Linked DNA regions of Xanthobacter dioxanivorans. Each later gene encodes a partner of the first gene's protein in a complex. Links are inferred from orthologs where the notes say so. Each region holds a gene or a part of one and is shown on either strand. Other genes may lie near its edges. The genes, in order: EZH22_RS27425 and dnaG.

Region 1 (7,114 bases):
CGCGACGCCGCCGGATTTTCCACCGATTTAGGTGCGATGCGAAAGGACGTTCCCGTCATGCCGAAGATGCGACCTCACCGGATGCCGAGCCTCGTGGCCGCGGCCTTGGCGCTGGCGGTTTCGGCGGCATCGGTGCTCGCTGGCGGCGCGGCCGCGCCGGCGCGGGCGGCGGAGGACGGGACGTCCGGCCTGCCGGTGCCCCGCTTCGTCTCGCTCAAGGCCGATACCGTCAATGTGCGCAACGGTCCCAACAAGGACCATGACGTGTCCTGGGTGTTCACCCGCGCCGGCCTGCCGGTGGAGGTGACCGCCGAATACGGCACCTGGCGGCGGATCCGCGATTCCGACGGCTCGGAGGGATGGGTCTACCATTCCATGGTGTCGCTGCGCCGCACCGCCCTCGTGGCGCCGTGGCTGAAGGGCGAGACCGTGCCCCTGCGCGCCGGGCCGGATGCCGAGGCCCGCGTCGTCGCGCAGCTGGAGCCGAAGGTGCTCGGCGTGGTGAAGTCCTGCGACGGCAAGTTCTGCCGCCTCTCCGGCGACGGCTTCGACGGCTATGTGCAGCAGGCGCAGCTCTTCGGCGTCTATCCCAACGAGAAGGTGGAATAGGCCGGGCCGTCCCGTCCGGCGCCGCGGCGCGCGCCAGCCGGGCGTCAGCCGGCGGCGGCCTCGTCCACCGGGCGGCCGCGATAGCGGATGAGCAGCGGCACGGTGAGCGTCATGGGGTGGGAAATGCCGTGCTCCCACAGCCCGTCCTCGCCCCAGCAGTCGCCGTGGTCGCCGCACACGACGATGGTGGCGTCGGCGAAGCGCTCCAGCAGCGGGGCGATCATGCGGTCCACATATTCGCAGCACAGGCGCTGGCGCTCGCGGCAGGTCTCGGCCCGGTTGACCTTCTGGAAGGGCAGGCAGGGATTGTCCGCCCGGTCCCACGGCGCGCCTTCGTGGTAATAAGGTACGTGCGTCTCGCCGATGTTCATGAAGATGAACAGGTTGCGCCGCGTCTCCCGGGCCAGCGCCTTCTCGATGAAGGCGAGCTGGGCGGCGACCCCCTTGTCGCCGGTGAAGAGAAACTGCTCGAAGCTGCCGGTGAGCTTCTTCGAGACCGGCGTCTTCGGATCGAACCAGCCCATGGCCGCGGTGCCCACCGTGGCGTAGCGGGCGTTGCGGAAGCCGGAGACAATGTCGTCGCCGCTCACCGAGAAGCCCGGCCGGGCATGCCCCGGCGCGCCGGCGCGGTCGAGGCGGAAGAGGCGGGCGAACTTGGGGTTGAGGAACGGTGTCTCGAGCTCGGCCACGCCCGGGGTGAAGCCGGCGAACATGGCCATGTGCGACGCATAGGTGAAATGCGCCGGCGCCTGCGCCCGGTAGAGGGGCGAGATGGCTTTCATCGCCGGTGCGTTGGCCGCGACGAAGGTGTCGAAGCGGCACGAGTCGATGGTGATGAAGAGGACGCTGTCGGGGGTCACGCGCATCGGGCGGCTGCCAGGAACGAGAAGCAGGGGGAAAGCGGGCGCGCGGCGGGCCGCCGCGCCTTAGTTCCCGCCGTCATTGTTGGCCGTGCCGCAGGTGTAGCCGACGAAGCAGCGCGGATTGTCCGCCGTGGGAAGCCAGGCCGGGCTGGTGGTCTGGCCCTCGGCGCAATAGCGCTCGTCGCGGACGTAGCGCTGGGCGTTGCCACCGCCGGTGGGGACCAGGATGAAGCCCTGGGTGCGCACGACGGACGAGAGGCCGCTGCAGGTGGAGGGCGGTACCGGAATGGCCATCATGCCCTCCGGCGGCGGCGTGCCCTGGCCATAGATGGCGGTGCCGTCGATGGGCACCGGCACGCCGGCGGCGCCGAGGTCCGGCGGCGGCGTCAGGGGATCCGACTGTCCGAGCGCGGCGGAGGACAGGGACACGACCGTCGCCGCCAGCACGGCGATGCGAATCGACCCGGCATGAAACGCCCGCATGAACCACCCCCTGCATTCTGCCGCCGGGGAACGGCTCTACCTCACCTTGCGGGGCGTGCAAAGGGAAAGTGCGGCCCCGGCGACCGGCGCGGGCCCATGGCGGCTCAACGCTTCGGTGGGTTTTTCCCGCTATCCTCACGCCGCGCGGCCAGATGGTTCGTGCCGATCGATGCGGAACTTGGTAAGGAAATCACCCTCCAGCGGATCCCGGCTTCCATGCTCGACCTCCCCAACAAGGGCGACCTCGACCCGTCCTATCGTCAGGCCCCGCACAATGTGGAGGCGGAACAGGCGCTGCTCGGCGCCATCCTGGTGAACAACGAGGCGTTCTATCGCGTCTCCGACTTCCTCGAGCCGTCCCATTTCTACGAGCCCATCCACGCGCGCATCTACGAGCTGTCGTCCGCCCTGGTGCGCGCCGGCAAGCTGGCCACGCCGGTCACGCTCAAGACGTTCCTGCCCGCCGACCTCGACGTGGCCGGGCTGACCGGCCCGCAATACCTCGCCCGCCTCGCCGCCGAGGCCACCACCATCATCAATGCCGAGGACTACGGCCGTACCATCTACGACCTCTCGGTGCGGCGCGAGCTCATCCGCATCGGCGAGGAGATCGTCAACGAGGCGTATGACGCCCCGGTGGACGCCACGCCGCAGAACCAGATCGAGCAGGCGGAAAAGCGCCTCTACGAGATCGCCGAGACGGGCCGCTACGACGGCGGCTTCCTCAGGTTCGGCGAGGCCCTGCGCGAATCGGTGGACATGGCCTCCAAGGCCTTCCAGCGCGACGGGCACCTGTCGGGCATCGCCACCGCGCTCGACGACCTCGACCACCAGATGGGCGGGCTCCAGCCGTCCGACCTGGTCATCCTTGCCGGGCGCCCCGCCATGGGCAAGACCTCGCTTGCCACCAACATCGCCTTCAACATCGCCGCCGCCTATCGCGGCGAGCAGCGGCCGGACGGGGCGCTGGAAACGCTGTCCGGCGGCATCGTCGGGTTCTTCTCCCTCGAAATGTCGGCGGAACAGCTGGCCACGCGTATCCTCGCCGAGCAGGCGGAGATCGCCTCCTACAAGATCCGCCGCGGCGACATCTCCGAGAGCGAGTTCGCCAAGCTCGCCGCCGCCGCCCAGACCATGCAGACCATCCCGCTCTACATCGACGACACGGGCGGCCTCTCCATCGCCCAGCTCGTCGCCCGGGCGCGCCGGCTGAAGCGCCAGCGCGGGCTTGATTTCATGGTGGTGGACTATCTCCAGCTGCTGTCGGGCACGTCCAAGAGCTCGTCCCAGGGGCGCGTGCAGGAGATCACCGAGATCACCACCGGCCTAAAAGCCTTGGCGAAGGAGCTGCAAGTGCCCATCATGGCCCTGTCCCAGCTCTCGCGACAGGTGGAGTCGCGGGACGACAAGAGGCCGCAACTGTCGGACCTGCGCGAATCCGGCTCCATCGAGCAGGACGCCGACGTGGTCATGTTCGTGTTCCGGGAGGAATATTATCTGAAGAGCAAGGAGCCGAAACCGGGCACAGAGGAGTGGTTCAAGTGGGAGATCGAGATGAAGGCGGCCGAGAACACGGCCGAAATCATCATCGGAAAGCAGCGCCACGGTCCGACGGGGACGGTAAAGGTGCATTTCGAGCCCCAGTTCACCCGCTTCTCCAACCTGGCGCGGGAGGACCACCTGCCGGACCGCCGCTAGCGGTCCCGCCGGCCGATCCGGTCCGCGTCGAGGCCCTCGCCCGCGAGGAGCGCGAGGCGGGCGCGGTCCTGACCATCGATCTCGACGCCATCGCCGACAACTGGCGCACCCTGTCCGCCCTTGCCGCGCCCGCCGAATGCGCCGCCGTGGTGAAGGCCGATGCCTACGGCCTCGGCATCGAGCCCGTCGCCCCCGCTTTGTGGCGCGCCGGGGCCCGGACCTTCTTCGTCGCGCATTTCAAGGAAGCGGTGGCCCTGCGCGCGCTGCTGCCGGACGCGGTCATCTACGTCCTCAACGGCCTCCTGCCCGACACCGCCCCGGACTTCGCCGCGGCGCAGGTGCGGCCGGTGCTCGGCTCGGTGGCGGAAGTCTCCGAATGGAGCGATTTCTGCCGCGACCGCTCGGCCGACATCCCGGCGGCGATCCATGTGGATACCGGCATGCACCGGCTCGGCCTGTCCCTCGAGGAGGCGGTGCAGCTCTCCGGCACGTTCCGCCTGCTCGGCTTCAAGCCGAGCCTGATCATGAGCCATCTCGCCTGCGCCGACCTGCCGGGCCATGTGCTCACCGCGCGCCAGCGCCTCGTTTTCGCTGACGTGGCGCGGCGCTTTCCCGGCGTTCCCGCCTCCCTCGCCAACTCGGCCGGAACCCTGCTCGGCCGGGATTTCCGCTTCGACCTGGTGCGGCCGGGCATCTTCCTCTATGGCGGCGTCGCCATCGCCGGCGTGCCGCCGCTGCGCCCCGTGGTGCGGCTCGAGGTGAAGGTGGTGCAGGTGTCCACGGCGCCGGCCGGGGAGACGGTGGGCTACGGTGCCGCCGAGCGCCTGAAGCGGCCGAGCCGGCTCGCCACCGTCTCCATCGGCTATGCGGACGGGCTGTTCCGCGCCGGCGGCTCCTCGGACGCGGCCAAGGGGGTGGAGGCCATCCTCGCCGGCAAGCGCTGCCATCTCGTGGGTCGGGTCTCCATGGACCTCGCCACCCTCGACATCACCGACCTGCCGGAAGGCTCGGTCCAGCGCGGCGATACGGCGGTGTTCCTTGGCGACGGCATCTCGGTGGACGACCTCGCCGTCCGTTCCGGCACCATCGGCTACGAGGTGCTCGCCTCCCTCGGCACGCGCTATGCGCGGCGCTACGTGGGCGGGGGATCGGGCGGCGGCTGAGGCTCCGCGCCGGCCGGTGCCGAGGCGCCGCGGAGCGCCGCCGCGCAGGCCTCCTCGAACCAGCCGATCCGCGCCTCGAAGGCCGGGCTCAGGCGCTGCGGCGCGTCCATCTGCCGGGCCATGGTCTGGAGCCGCTCGCAGACCGCGTTGTCCTCGCCCATCACGCGCCGCACGTGGAACGGCACGATGCGGGACACCGCGGCCGCGGCGATGCGGTCGATGACGCCGCGCACGCCGCGCCGGGCCGCCGGCTCCGGGGCCGGCAGGAGCCAGCCGTCGAGCCGGGAGAGGCCGGGGGCGAGCGGCGCGTAGCGGTAGGCCAGCACGCGGTAATGGGCGCGGCCGAACAGGTCGACGGCGTGGAACTGGGACAGGCCGAGGCTCGGAAACACGTTCAGGATCACGTAGTCACGCGGCAGGTAGGTGCCGGCCCGACAGGCCGCGAGGATGCGCCCGGCCGGGTCGTCGCCGGCCTCGGTGGTGTAGAGGCTGTGCCGGCCGAACCGGGCATAGGTGACGTCCGCGGCCTTCAGGTAGCCGTTGCGCCCGAAGGTGGTCGGGTGCACGGCGACGAGGTGGTAGTCGTCGAGGCCGATATGGGTGAGGAACTTCCAGTTGGCCCGGATCTCGCCGCCGATCCGGCGGGCCTGCCCGCGCGCCGGGCACAGGGTTTCCATGAGCGGCGCCGTGTCGCCGAGGAAATCGGCGAGGCTTTCGCTGTGGCCCGGCGACGGGAAGCGGCCGAAGAGGAGCCCGCCGCACACCCCGAGCTCCACCGGCGCGAGCCGTGCGTCGAGGGCCTTGGGACTGGTGCCGAAGGCCTCGTCGCAGACCGGGATGCCGAGGGCGAGCCCGTCCTTGTTGTAGCGCCAGTGGTGGAAGGCGCAGACCACCGGGCCACGCCCGCGATCGCCGGTGCGCAGGGGATGCAGGCGGTGGGCGCAGCGGTTCTCGAAGCCGCGGATCTCCTCCCCGAAGCGCTGCACGAAGATGGAGCGGCCGCCGAGCACGGTGCGGAACCATTGGCCGTCCTCGGCCACGTCCGCGACCATGCCGAGAAAGGTCCACAGCCGCCCGAGGGCGGCCTGCTCGCGGGCGAAGGCCGCCTCGTCCCAGGCCCCCCGCGCCCAGTCGCCGGAGAGGGTTTCCTCGGCCGAGCCGGCCGGGACCGGGGGCATGCCGGGATCCGGTCGCGTGACGCTTTCGCCGGACACGCACGTCCTCCCCGACCCGGCGCCCGCGGGCGCTTCGTGTTTCCAGATTGAGGTACCCCTTAGCAGATGGGCCCGGCGCCTGCCATCGCGGCGCGCCACATCCACGCGCTGCAACCCGACGCCGGGCCTCCCGTGGGCGGAGCCGGGCGGGGTGGGCCATGGGGCGAGGCGAAACGTGGTGTAATGGGAAACATGCGGCCGCGGATTCGGCCCCTCGTTCCCACATCGTGCCGGGCGGCTCGGCGGCACCTCAGGAAGGCTCCATGGCGCGGCGCGATCATTCCTTCATCTGCCAGTCCTGCGGCGCCGTCTACACGCGCTGGCAGGGCAAGTGCGAGGCGTGCGGCGGCTGGAACACCATCGCGGAGGAAGTGGCGGTCGCCGCCAGCGTGCCGGCGGCCCAGCGCTCCAGCCGGAAGGGGCGGGCGGTGGCGCTGGAAACCCTGCAGGGCACGGCCAAGCCCGCGCCGCGCCTCATCTGCGGCATCGGCGAGCTCGACCGGGTGGCGGGGGGTGGTTTCGTGCCCGGCTCCGTCCTCCTCATCGGCGGCGACCCGGGCATCGGCAAGTCGACGCTGCTGGTGCAGGCCTCGGCCGCGCTGGCGGAGCGCGGGCAACGGGTGGTCTATGTCTCGGGCGAGGAGGCGGTGGACCAGGTGCGCCTGCGCGCCCAGCGGCTCGGCCTCGACCGGGCGGAGGTGGGCCTCGCCGCCGAGACCAACGCCGAGAACATCATCGCCACCCTTTCAGGCGGCCCGCCCGTTCACATGGTCGTGATCGATTCCATCCAGACCATGTGGTCCGACAGCGTCGAATCCGCCCCCGGCACGGTGACGCAGGTGCGCACGTCCGCCCAGCTCCTGGTGCGCTATGCCAAGCAGACCGGGGCCTGCGTCATCCTCGTGGGCCACGTCACCAAGGACGGGCAGATCGCCGGCCCGCGGGTGGTGGAGCACATGGTGGACGCGGTGTTCTCGTTCGAGGGCGACGGCGGCCACCAGTTCCGCATCCTGCGGGCGCAGAAGAACCGCTTCGGACCCACCGACGAGATCGGCGTGTTCGAGATGACAGGGCGCGGCCTCGC
Region 2 (7,216 bases), 2.4 Mb from region 1 along the record:
CCTCGGGCTCGTCGGCCGTCTCGGCCTCCTCGCTGCCCTCTTCGGCCTCGGCTTCCTCGGCCTCGATGACGTTGATGCCCATGTCGTTGAGCATGGCGAGGGTGTCTTCGATCTGCTCGGAGGTGACCTCCTCGGAGGGCATCACCTCATTGAGCTGCTCGTAGGTCACGTAGCCCCGCCGCTTGGCGTTCTTGATCATCTTCCGGACGGCGGCGTCCGAGAGGTCGAGCAACGGGCCGTCGGGCGCGTCGGTCTCCTTCTCCGGAGCCTCGGTCGTCTCGGAAGCTTGCTTCGCCATAGACTTCTCCTGCTGATCCCGCCGAATGACAACAGCAGAACGGCGGCGCGGCCCCTCGGCCTCGCCACCTTTTGCCCTTGTGCCCGGGAGCGGCTTTTTTGACGCCATCCCGTTAAACCAGCCTGAACGTCCTTCCAACCCCAATGGTGGATGCGCTAGGCTGCCTTCCGTTCTGCTTCGCGCCGGACTATGGCATCTTTCAGCGCCATGCCCGCCCGGGCGAAATAAAAATTCGCATGCCCGCTCCTAGATGGATCGCGCCGCGCTCCGGCCTGACGACGCACCGAAGCCTTCCACCAATGCCTCGGTCCCGTCCAGCGCCGACAGGCGCTCGCGGACATCCCGAAGCCAGGCGAAATTCGCTTCACTGGGGTCCTCCCCCAAGGTGCGCTCGGCCTCCTTCAACTCTCTAGATAGCGCGTGAGCCTTGTGATGCAAGGCCATACGCTGATGCCACCAGAGCCGGACGTCGGCTGGTGCGGTATCAGGATATGCCGGCCAGTCGTGCCGCGGGTCGGCCAGGGCTCTTACCCGGCGGGTCAGGGCCTCAAGATCCGCCTGTCCGAGGCGTTCGGCAAGGCTCGCGGCGTCGAGGCCGTCGAGATTGGCTTCGACCAGCGCCCGGCGCATCCGGTCCGCTTCCGGATTGGCCAAGGGCAGGTTCGCCACCTCCTCGCTGGCCTCGTCGAGGAGGAAGGCGTGGTTGATGAGGCAGAACAGCAGCAGGGCCTCATTGCGCGGCAACGCCGCCATGGGTCCGCGCACCAGGGCGCTGCGGGCGATTTCCGTGCCTCGGGGCACCAGGGGCGGGGGAAGGGGAGTGCCCTTGCGGGCCCGGGGGCCCGCCTGCCAGCTCTCGCGTCGTCCCTTGGCCGGCCCGCGTTCCTGGGGGGCGATGAGGGCGTTGAAGCGGCCCAGCAGGTCCTGCCGGTAGTGCTTGCGCACGGTCTCGTCGGCGATGGCCGAGACCACCTCGTTCAGGCGCCCTTCCAGCGCCGCCCGGCGTTCCGGCGTGTCGAGGGAGGCGGCCTCGCTTTCCCGCGCCCACAATTCCGCCGCCAGCGGCCGGGCCTGCACCAGCACCTGTTCCATGGCCTCGCGGCCGGAGCGGCGGATGAGGTCGTCCGGGTCCTGCCCCTCCGGCAGGGCGGCGAAGGCGAGGCTGCGGCCGGCCTTCAGGTGCGGCAAGGCGAGGTCGATGGCGCGATGGGCGGCGCGGCGGCCGGCCTTGTCGCCGTCGAACAGCAGCAGCGGCTCCTCGGACATGCGCCAGAGCAGCTGCAGCTGCTCTTCCGTCAGCGCCGTGCCCAGGGGGGCGACGGTGGCGCCGAAGCCGGCCTCCGCCATGGCGATCACGTCCACATAGCCTTCCACCGCGATCACCCGCGCCCCCGACTGGGCGGCGGTGCGGGCGGCGAAGCCGTTATAGAGCAGTGATCCCTTGTGAAAGAGCGGGGTTTCCGGCGAATTCAGGTACTTGGCCGGGACGTCCTTCTCCAGGGCCCGGCCGCCGAACGCGACGATACGGCCCTTCAGGTCGGTGATGGGGAACATCACCCGGTCGCGGAAACGGTCGTAGGGTACCGGAATGTCGTCGCCGGCGATGAGCAGGCCGGCTTCCACCATGTCTTCCACCGGCACACCTGCCTTGCCGAGGGCCTCCTTGAGGTGGAAGCGCTCCCCCGCGGCGTAGCCGAGGCCGAATCGCTTCTGGGTGGCGGCGCCGAGCTCGCGGTCGGCGAGATAGCCGCGCGCCTTCGCGCCGAGGCGTGACTGCAGCGTCTCCTCGAAATGCCGGGCGGCCAGCGCCATCACCTCGAACAGGGTGCGCCGGCGCTCTTCCTTCTTCGCCGCCTCGGGGGTGGCCTGCGGTACCGGCAGGCCGGCCATGGAGGCGAGACGCTCCACCGCTTCGCCGAAGGGCACGCCCTCGGTCTCCATCAGGAAGTCGAACACGTCCCCGTGCTTGCCGGAGGAGAAGCAGTGGTAGAAGCCCTTCTGGTCATTGACGAAGAAGGACGGGGTCTTCTCCGCGTTGAAGGGGGAGAGGCCGGCGAACTCGCGTCCTTGCTTCTTCAGCCGGACCCGCCGGCCCACCACCTCGGACACCGGGAGGCGGGCGCGGATCTCGTCGAGGAAGGCGGGTGGGAAGCGCATTCGGGTCAGGGTCCGGGGCGTCAGCCCATCAGTCTAGCGAAACAGGAGCGGGTGCGGCAGCGCCGATCGCATGCCGGTGGGGGGCGCGGCCGCGCCGGCCGCGCCGGCTCGCACTATCCTCGTTATCCACAGCCGGTCATCTCGCGAAATGCGTGCGCACATGCTGCCCGCCGCAGTCGGGGCCAAGGCAATCGCTGATCGGCCGGCCCTTTCGGCACGGGCCCGGCTGTCACGGGTTCGCTGGCCGATGTCCTGAATACCACCTTCCGGTGTTAAATTCTCTTTCTGCGGCCTGCCCGCGGTCAGGCGCGCTGCTGCCGGACGCCGGCCGTCCCCGCCATCGGGTTGCCGGCGCACGCGCCTTTTGCGCGCGGGCGGGGCCTGGAGCCGCCGCCGACGCGTGGTCGGGGCGGCCCCAAAGGTGGGGCGGACAGCGTCAGCCCGCGTTGGTGAGCGCGTCCTTCACCCAGCCAGAGGCCTTGCCGAAGTCGATGGCGCCGGCATGGCGCTCCTTGAGGACCGCCATGGTGCGGCCCATGTCCTTGATGCCCTTGGCCTCGATCTCGGCGATCACCGCGGCGATGGCGGCGCGGGTGTCGGCCTCGGAGAGCTGCTGCGGCAGGAAGGCCTGGATGTAGGTGATCTCCTCGCGCTCCTGCGCGGCGAGCTCGGGGCGCCCGGCCTCGTCATAGATCTTCGCGCTCTCCTCGCGCTGCTTCACCATCTTCGCGAGGAGCGCCCGCAGTTCGTCGTCGGTCAGGGGGTCCTTGCCGTGGCCGCGCTGCTCGATGTCGCGGTCCTTCAGCGCCGCGTTGATCAGGCGCAGCGTGCCGGTGCGGCGCTTGTCCTGGGCCTTCAGTGACTCTTTCAGAGCCGCATTGATGTCGTCACGAAGCACGGAACGTTGTCCTTGTTGCAATTGTGATCCGGATGGAAGTGCTGGCGCGGGAGGGAGAAGGCGGCCGGGCCTCTTCCGCGTGGCCGCCACGCCTCCGCAGGAGGCTCCCTGCGTCCGCTCGACCGCGCTTTCGACCGCAGCCGTGGCCCGACATCTGCGGGTCCACATGCACCGCGACGCACAAATTCACGCGCTTGACGCTGGAAACGTCGCGCGTGAGCCTCTATCTAGGCGATCCATGACGAACGAACAAGACCACGCCCTGACCGCCCCGGCCGCGGGCCGGGATGCGACGCCCCCCGCCGAAGGCTGGAGCGAGCCCAAGCCCACGGCTGTGCTCGTCCTCGCCGACGGCACGGTGCTCGAAGGCTTCGGCATCGGTGCCGAGGCGAGCCTGGCTGGCGAGGTGTGCTTCAACACCGCCATCACCGGCTACGAGGAGATCCTCACGGATCCCTCCTATGCGGGCCAGATCATCACCTTCACCTTCCCGCACATCGGCAATGTGGGCACCAACGAAGAGGACATCGAGACGGTGTCCATGGCCCAGTCCTCCGGCGTGCGCGGCGTGGTGCTGCGCACAGCGGTGACCGAGCCGTCCAACTACCGCGCCACCCGCCACCTCGACGAGTGGCTGAAGGCGCGCGGCATCCCCGGCATCAGCGGCATCGACACCCGCGCGCTCACCGCCCTCATCCGCGAGGGCGGCATGCCCAACGCGGTCATCGCCCATTCCCGCGACGGCGTCTTCGATCTCGACGCGCTCAAGGCCGAGGCGCGCCAGTGGCCCGGCCTCGTGGGCATGGACCTCGTGCCTGGCGTCACCTCGGCCCAGCGCTTCGCCTGGGACGAGACCACCTGGGGCTGGGCGACCGGATACGGCCGCGAGGATGCGCCCCGCCACCATGTGGTGGCGGTGGACTATGGCGTGAAGCGCAACATCCTGCGCCTGCTCGCCAGCGCCGGCTGCAAGGTGACGGTGGTGCCGGCCACGGCCTCGGCCGGGGACATCCTGGCGCTGAAGCCGGACGGCGTCTTCCTCTCCAACGGCCCGGGCGATCCGGCGGCGACGGGGGAATATGCGGTGCCGGTGATTCGCGAGATCATCGCCAGCGGCGTGCCCACCTTCGGCATCTGCCTCGGCCACCAGATGATCGGCCTCGCGGTGGGCGGGCGCACCATGAAGATGCACCAGGGGCACCACGGCGCGAACCACCCGGTGAAGGACCTCACCACCGGCAAGGTGGAGATCACCTCCATGAACCACGGTTTCGCCGTGGATCGTGGCAGCTTGCCGGAAAATGCGATCGAGACCCACGTCTCCCTGTTCGACGGCTCCAATGCCGGCATCGCGCTGGCCGACCGGCCGGTCTTCTCGGTGCAGTACCATCCCGAGGCGAGCCCCGGCCCGCACGACAGCCACTATCTCTTCGATCGCTTCGTGCAGATGATCGAGAAGAGCAAGGCGGCCTGAGCGCGCCGCCCCTGGACTGAAAAGGCCGGCGCCGGGGATATCCTGGAGCCGGCCTTTTTCGTTGGGGGGCCAGGGAGGCCTCGGAGTGGCGAGGGCTTCGGGAAGGTTCAGTCCTCCCGCCACGCCCACAGCAGATCGTGCATGCCGTCCCTGAGACGGAAGCCCTTGGCGACGAGGTGGGCCTTCAGGTCGGCGCGGGTGCGCGGCGACTGCTTCTGGTCATGCACCTCGATCACCATCTGGCGGATGCGCTTCAGCACGCCGTCGGACGCGCCATAGAGGATGGAAAACTCGGCGCCCTCGCAATCCATCTTGAGGAAGGCGCAGCTTTCGATGCCGTGGCGGGCAAAGGCCTCCTCGAGCGTCGTCGTCGCCACCGTCACCTTCTCCCCCTTCGTGCTCAGCAGCGAACCGGAGGTGGAGACGCCGCCTGCATTTCCACGATGGAAGGTCATTTCCCCCGCCGTGTCGGAGATGGCCTGCGGCACCGGCACCAGCCGGCCGGCGGCGAGGGCGGCGTTGGCGGACAGGTGAGCGAAATTGACCGGGTCCGGCTCGAAGGCGATCACCCGTCCGGCCGCCAGGCGATGCAGGGCGAACATGCTGAAGGCGCCGATGTTCGCGCCGATGTCGACGACGGTATCGCCGGGCTGCACCGGGAGCGGCATCCCCTTGAGGTAGGCCTCGTCGAAGAACACTTCCTTGAACTCGTGCAGCACCTCGCGCGGCACCTTCACCTCGACGCCCGAGCGCAGCCGGAAATGGGCCACGGGCGCCTGGGTCAGGCCGTACTTGAAGGCGAAGTAGGTGGGCCAGTTGGAGATGTTCTTGACGAGATTGGCATAGCGCATGGGATGAGGAGGCTGCCCTTGTGCGGACCCATGCCGCATGGGTCCCTTCTCCCCCGGAGGGGCGCCCCCCTCTTTAATCCGAAAACACCGAAAGGTCAGTCCGGAAAGGTCAGTCCGGAAAGGTCCGTCCGGACAAGGTCAGTCCAGGCAAGGTCAGTCGAGGAAGTGGCCGTGCTCTGCCACGTGCCGGGCGAGGCCCAGCGTGTGCTCGCGCACCAGACGCTCGGCAAGATCCGCGTCGCGCTTCTCGATGGCTTCCACGATGCGGGTGTGGTCGAGGATGGAGCGCTGCGCCCGGTGATCCTGGCCGATGGTGACCTTGCGCACGCCGCGCATATGCGGGAACAGGCTCTCGGTCGTCTCGCCGATCAGCGCGCAGCCGGACATGCGGATGATGAGCTTGTGAAAGGCGAGGTTGGCCTCCGAATACTCGGACACGAACTCTTCCGGGTCGCGGTTGGCGAAGGCGCGCACATTCTCGCGCAGGAGGCGGATCTCGGCCTCGCTCGCCCGCTCGCAGGCCAGCCGCGCCGCCATGCCCTCTAGGGCGGCCCAGACGGTGATCATCTCGATGATCTCCCGCTTGGACTTGCGGACCACGAAGATGCCGCGGCGCGGTACCGAGCGCACGAACCCTTCCTGCTCCAGAAGGGTCATGGCCTCGCGGATCGGCGTGCGGGAGACGCCCAGCTTCTCGGAGAGCTGACGCTCCTCGAGGCGGATTTCCTCGGGGTGGCTGTAGATGTCCATCTCCATGATGGCCGCCTTCAGCGCCTTGTAGGCCTTCATCCGGAAGCTCGATTCCGTCTCGATCGGCTTCACGTTGATATCCTGGTACGTCATCGCACCCCTTCGCCTTAGGCTCGTCGACGCGCTCGGCCGGTCGCCGGAATTCCCACCGCCCGCCGCAACGTGTGATTCTCCGCGCGGCGTATTGAATACATCATATCAGATCGCCGAATAGGCGTTAGGGCAGGTAATGACGCATGGATAGCTGCGCCCTGTCGTTGCGATGCAGCAAAATCCCCCCTCCCTCCTCCCGCACTGCGCGTTGACAGAATGTATTCTGAATACCAGCATCAGTGTCCAAGGGCCGCATTGAACGGTCCGCATACGAGGCGGCAGGCGCCGCCAGGGGAGGACATCATGATCACCGTCGACGATATCCTGCGCGAGAAGCGCCATACCCGCGTTGTCACCCTGCGCATGCAGGAGACCGTGGCCGACGCCGTCCGGGTGATGAAGCGGGAGAACATCTCCTCCGTCATCGTCACCGACATCTGCGGCACCGAGGGGAGCACCGTGATGGGCGTGTTCTCCGAGCGCGACGTGACGCGCGCGCTTCTGGAGCACGGAAGCAACACCCCGCGCATGCTGCTTGCGAGCCTGCTCAAGCGGGAGGTCATCTCCTGCCGCCTCGACGACGGCATCGCCACCGTCCTGCGTCTCATGGACGAGCACCAGGTGCGGCATCTGCCGGTGATGGAAGAATACACGCTCATCGGCGTCATCAGCGCCACTGACCTCATGCGCCACTA

What was found.
Region 2: the proteins of EZH22_RS27425 (region 1) and dnaG are in contact, whole or in part, in a crystal structure (PDB 2R6A), measured with the Geobacillus stearothermophilus proteins. The link is inferred for Xanthobacter dioxanivorans from one-to-one orthologs. Residues at the interface, in WP_033016901.1 of Geobacillus stearothermophilus: Ser13, Glu15, Ala16, Gln18, Glu91, Leu92, Asp94, Ala95, Val96, Pro97, Thr98, Ala99, Ala100, Asn101, Tyr104, Tyr105, Ile108; in WP_049624496.1 of Geobacillus stearothermophilus: Lys456, Leu457, Leu458, Pro459, Ala460, Asn463, Ala464, Leu467, Leu535, Leu536, Ile537, Ala538, Gln544, Glu545, Asp548, Tyr549, His552.

The regions. Positions count from the first base shown.
Region 1 is NZ_CP063362.1:5,889,071-5,896,184, reverse strand. What follows is about bases 1,524-4,412. They hold EZH22_RS27425 (replicative DNA helicase), read left to right. Parts: upstream 1,524-2,171; coding sequence 2,172-3,653; downstream 3,654-4,412. Other genes in these bases: alr (alanine racemase), read left to right, coding at 3,722-4,412; EZH22_RS27430 (hypothetical protein), read right to left, coding at 1,536-1,955. Outside these bases: EZH22_RS27440 (SH3 domain-containing protein), read left to right, coding at 58-609; EZH22_RS27435 (alkaline phosphatase family protein), read right to left, coding at 654-1,475; more of alr, read left to right, coding at 4,413-4,816; EZH22_RS27415 (Rieske 2Fe-2S domain-containing protein), read right to left, coding at 4,786-5,994; DNA repair protein RadA, read left to right, coding at 6,294-7,114. UniProt on the Escherichia coli protein: The main replicative DNA helicase, it participates in initiation and elongation during chromosome replication. Travels ahead of the DNA replisome, separating dsDNA into templates for DNA synthesis.
Region 2 is NZ_CP063362.1:3,538,865-3,546,080, forward strand. The notes cover bases 1-2,991. They hold dnaG (DNA primase), read right to left. Parts: upstream 2,456-2,991; coding sequence 545-2,455; downstream 1-544. Other genes in these bases: rpoD (RNA polymerase sigma factor RpoD), read right to left, coding at 1-298; EZH22_RS16475 (GatB/YqeY domain-containing protein), read right to left, coding at 2,892-2,991. Also shown: more of EZH22_RS16475, read right to left, coding at 2,992-3,353; carA (glutamine-hydrolyzing carbamoyl-phosphate synthase small subunit), read left to right, coding at 3,592-4,827; EZH22_RS16485 (FkbM family methyltransferase), read right to left, coding at 4,935-5,717; EZH22_RS16490 (GntR family transcriptional regulator), read right to left, coding at 5,832-6,521; EZH22_RS16495 (CBS domain-containing protein), read left to right, coding at 6,825-7,216. UniProt on the Escherichia coli protein: RNA polymerase that catalyzes the synthesis of short RNA molecules used as primers for DNA polymerase during DNA replication.